Regions from separate parts of the Lacicoccus kunmingensis DSM 17847 genome, predicted to be linked through region 2. Evidence: predicted binding sites of a transcription regulator. Region 2 holds the regulator's gene; the other holds the start of a gene.

Region 1 (2,418 bases), on a different contig from region 2:
AGGTTTTCTTTTTGAATCGTCTCCCGAACGGGTTCAAACAAGTTCAATTGCATCCCTTTTTTAGGTTGCAGGCGGCCAAATGTCACGTTTATCGTTCTGACAGGCAGGTGTGCATAATATTTATCAAAAATAATCAGCATGTATTCTTTCAGCCTTTTGGATAAGTCCGTCGGCTCGATTTTCATCTGTCTGCTGAAACCTGTTTCACCTGTATCTTTTGAGTAACCAATCGATAATGTGACGACACCGGTGACCAATGCATGTTTTCTCAATCGTGTGACATTCTCATCCGTCATCTCCCGAATGACAATCTCCACATCACTTTTCCGTATATAATCTTCATTCAATATCTGATTTCTGGAGAATGAAGTACTTTTGGGCGTATACGTATCCGACAAAAACGAACGATCGATACCGTGGGCATGAAAGAACAATTGAGCACCAATGACTCCGTAGCGTTCTTTCAATTTATCCAGATCATATTGGGACAAATGGTAGATATTCTTTATCCCAAGACGATTCAACGATGCTTCTGTTCTTGAACCAATGCCCCAAAACTCACTGAGCGGTGAAATATTCCAAACCGTGTAAGGGACATCTTCATACCGCCAAGTCCCGATAAAATGATGCTTCTCGTCATACTTGGCCTGGTGGTCCAGTGCAAGTTTCGCAAGAAGCGGGTTGTCTCCAATCCCAATCGTAAGGACAAGCCCCAGCTCATGAAAGACATCTTGTTGAATCCGCTTCGCGATTGTTTCCGCCGATCCATATAACCGGTGATAATCTGTTACATCAAGAAAGGACTCATCAATGGAATACACGAGAAGGTCTTCTTCGGATACATACCGTTTGAATATATTTAAAATGTCCAGGTTTTTTTTGAGATACAATGCCATGCGCGGTTCAACGATCTGGATATTTGCATGTCTGGGAATTTCATAAATTCTCGTCCTTGTTTTTACACCGTATTCCTTTTTCACCAATGGCGACGCAGCGAGCACCAATCCGCCTTGATTATCCGGTTTCGACACAACCGCTATACGGGCAAATAACGGGTGCTGATCCAATTCTACCGCTTCAACGGAAGCAAAGAACGATTTTACGTCAATGCACATGATATCTCTTCTCGGTTCATTTCTGTAATCCATCATCAGTACATCATCCAATTCGATCATCCCTTTCAATGAACAATGCTCTTAATAACATTATACGAACATATGTTCTGTATTTCAAGGGTTTCATATGCCAGACCATCATGAATTGATGCAGCAAGCCTTATCCGGGTATTTATTGACAAGATTCAGCGATAGGATGATTTTAATTAAAACAGTAAAGCTAGTATTTAATATGGAGTTAAGCTATCTTCACCGGCTTAATCATTATTGGTTAAGTGATTGAAAAATTGATTTGCTGCAACTGATAAGGGCATATCTTTAGAAGTGATGATACCGACTTTTCTCTTTTCGATATCTTCATCTAAATGAACTTCATATAGTTCTCCATCCTTCAATTCTTTCGAAACCAACTCTTTAGTTACAAACCCTATGCCCATTCCTATTTTTGCACACTCAATCAACATTTCTACACTGCCTACTTCAATATCAGGTTTAACGCCTAACCCCTGTTTTTGAAATAGTTGATCAAGGAACTTTCTTGAACTGCTTGTTTCAGAAAAAGAGATAATAGGGTAGTCTAGCGTCCCTTCCAACGACAGAGTTCTATCAGCTATATGTTTGTATTTTTCACCGACTACAAAAGTGCTGTTAATACTTAATAATTCTGTCAGATGCATATGGCTTTGATTGATTGGCAAGTGAACGATGCCTATATCAATACTTTGATTTGTTAATTTATCCAAAATTTGAGGTGTTGATCCATGTTGCAGTTTGATTTGTATGTCAGGAAATGATTCCTGGAACGTTTGTATGTACGGAAGAAGGTAATGTTTACAAGTTGAATCACTACCTCCAATCGTGACATGCCCGCTCTCCAAACCTTTTAACTCAGAAATTTTCCTTTCTGCATTATCAATTAGTTCAAAAGCCTGGTGGACATAATCGAATAAAACTTTTCCTTCATCTGTGATTGTCACACCTTTAGAAGTTCTGTGAAATAATTGAATATCCAAATTCGTCTCCAATTGCTTAATCGAGTGGCTCACACTTGGTTGAGTAATGAATAATTTCCTTGCTGCTTTACTGAAGTTTTTCTCCAAAGCAGTTATATAAAACACATAATATGAATCTAGATTTATGATATAGACACCACCTATGACTGTTACCCAGTATATTGATTTCATTAATACTATAAACCTCATTATAATGAATATATAGAAAATAATAAATATTTAAATCAAATGGAGTGACTTTAAGTGGAGAAATATAATTTTGATGTTAAAGCCCGTAGTCCTTGGACGCC
Region 2 (2,418 bases):
CTATCCTTTGCTAAATATCGGTTCTTTGTTAAAACCTGTTTTAAAATCCTATTACCTTCTTTTAATGATAAGAGCACCTATCCCTACAATCCAAATATAAGCAAAGAAAAAGAGCCATAGATAAAGAATTGAAATCGACTCATTTCCTAAAAGTGTGAAAACTGCTAAAGCCACAAATAAAATAGCTAAGGAAATATGAGATGTATATGCAAAAAAACGGAAAACATTGTGGATGACTCGTTCATCTGCTTCGGGCAAATTATCTCTTTTGCGTTTCTGTTTAATCACCTGAATTACTGTCAAAATGATAGTTGCTACCAAACCACCTGTAAGCACTTCATACGGAAATTCACCTTGAAAAATATAAGCAAGAAATGAACCCAGAACAGCACCAATAAAAGTACAAGTAATAATAAAGTATGGAGTCCACTTTTCTAAAATCTTTCCCCATTTTTTTCTGTCCTTTACACTCATTTGTCATCCTCCTCTAAAATAAATATTTCATTTATTGGCATATCAAAATATGCTATTAATTTTAATGCCAACTCAAGACTGGGATTATACTTATTTTTTTCAATTGCATTTATAGTTTGACGTGTAACTTGTAGATCCTCAGCCATTTTAACTTGAGTTATCCCCTTTTTTTGGCGGATTTCTCGAATATGGTTAATTACCCTCATTAATCACCCCTCCAAATCAAAGTAAAGATATCTTTACACATACAATAACAAAAAACCGACCTAATGTAAAGAAGTCTTTACAGTCGGTCGGTATTATTTCTACACGATAATCCGATTTATGATATCGTAGCTATTATACTTTTTAACTGGTATTCCACACGATAATCCGAATACCCAAAATAGATTCGTCCGGTTAATCCGGACGAATCTATTTTTGTTTCAGATGATTATTTTGTTTTAAAATTCCCTGAACAGACCCACAACTTTTCCAAGGACAGTCACGCTGTCAAGGTAGATCGGTTCGAGTGCAGGGTTTTCAGGCTGCAGACGATAATATCCTTTTTCTTTATAGAAGCGTTTAACAGTTGCTTCATCCTCATCGGTCATAGCGACAATAATATCACCATTATGGGCGATATTCTGTTTGCGGACAATGACGCGGTCTCCATCAAAAATACCCGCATCAATCATACTGTCTCCGGCTACATTGAGCAGGAATATTTCACTATTGTGATTCGCAGTGAAATGTTCCGGTAAAGGGAAATATTCATCAACATTTTCAACTGCTGTAATAGGCAGACCAGCTGTGACCTTACCTAGAACAGGCACTTGAATTACTGGAGTATATGCCTGATTTTCCGCCTGGACAATTTCAATTGCTCTCGGCTTTGTCGGATCTCTCTTTATATATCCTTTATCCTGTAATTTTGCCAGGTGTCCATGAACGGTGGAGCTGGATTGCAAACCCACTGCATTACCGATTTCTCTGACACTCGGCGGGTAACCTTTTTCCTGAACTGTTCTCTTTATATATTGATAAATCTGTTTCTGTCTGTCACTGATTTCTTTCATAGTAAGACCTCCAGCCCTTTATTAAATATAATGATATCACAAATTTTAGTGTCTTACAAACGTTTGTTCGTAAAAGTATTGACTAAGAACAAGTGTTCTGTTACTATATGAATACAAACAAATGTTCGAGGAGGATGACTAATGCTTAAAGAAATCAAAGGTTTTTCTTTATTATTCATAGCAGTAGTGATGATCGGCACAATTTATATCTATTCTAACAATAATGGAAAGAACGCACATTCTGATAATATATACACACAGGAAGTACACAATGAAACAATGGCAATCGAACAGGATACGAACGCAATTGATGAAATCATAGAGGAAAAGATGCTTTCAGAACAGGAATCCGACAGTGGAATGAAGTCCGTCACAATGGGAAAATAATTATTTAAGTATGAGAATGTACTCATACTTTTTTTTGTGTTAAATTATATAAGAAAGGATTGAATTTTATGCTTGAAAAGAAGAAACTCGATCGCATCAATGAACTTGCGAAAAAGAAGAAAGAAGGTACTCTGACGAAGTCAGAAGCAAAAGAACAGCATGAATTAAGACAAGAGTATTTGAAAACTTTCCGCAAGTCATTCAAAGCTCAGGTCGAACAGACTAAAGTCATCGACCCCGAGGGCAGTGACGTGACTCCGGAAAAGTTAAAATCAATTCAACGAGAGAAAAATATTAGAAAATAGAGGAGATATTAAGATGGCTTTTGATAATACTGATCAATTAGCAATTAACACAATCCGTACTCTTTCAATTGATGCAATTGAAAAAGCAAATTCAGGTCACCCTGGTCTGCCTATGGGCGCTGCACCTATGGCCTACACACTATGGAGCAAACATTTGAACTTCAACCCGAATTCAATGGGCTGGTTCGACCGTG

The links. Region 2 encodes LexA, which represses DNA repair genes until DNA is damaged. Its sites were predicted from a motif close to CGAACATATGTTCG; they were not measured.
Region 1: BO48_RS15750 (Y-family DNA polymerase) is a predicted target of LexA. The motif match lies at 1,211-1,224, and genes of this name have one in related genera.

The regions. Positions count from the first base shown of each region.
Region 1 covers NZ_JCANUC010000030.1:6,947-9,364, reverse strand. Annotated here, with positions in the region: gene BO48_RS15750 (Y-family DNA polymerase) at 1-1,175, opposite strand, end outside; gene BO48_RS15745 (LysR family transcriptional regulator) at 1,373-2,299, opposite strand; gene aroA (3-phosphoshikimate 1-carboxyvinyltransferase) at 2,372-2,418, shown strand, end outside.
Region 2 covers NZ_JCANUC010000001.1:184,802-187,219, forward strand. Annotated here, with positions in the region: gene BO48_RS00895 (hypothetical protein) at 52-474, opposite strand; gene BO48_RS00900 (helix-turn-helix transcriptional regulator) at 471-680, opposite strand; gene lexA (transcriptional repressor LexA) at 918-1,532, opposite strand; gene BO48_RS00910 (hypothetical protein) at 1,674-1,919, shown strand; gene BO48_RS00915 (DUF896 domain-containing protein) at 1,988-2,224, shown strand; gene tkt (transketolase) at 2,238-2,418, shown strand, end outside.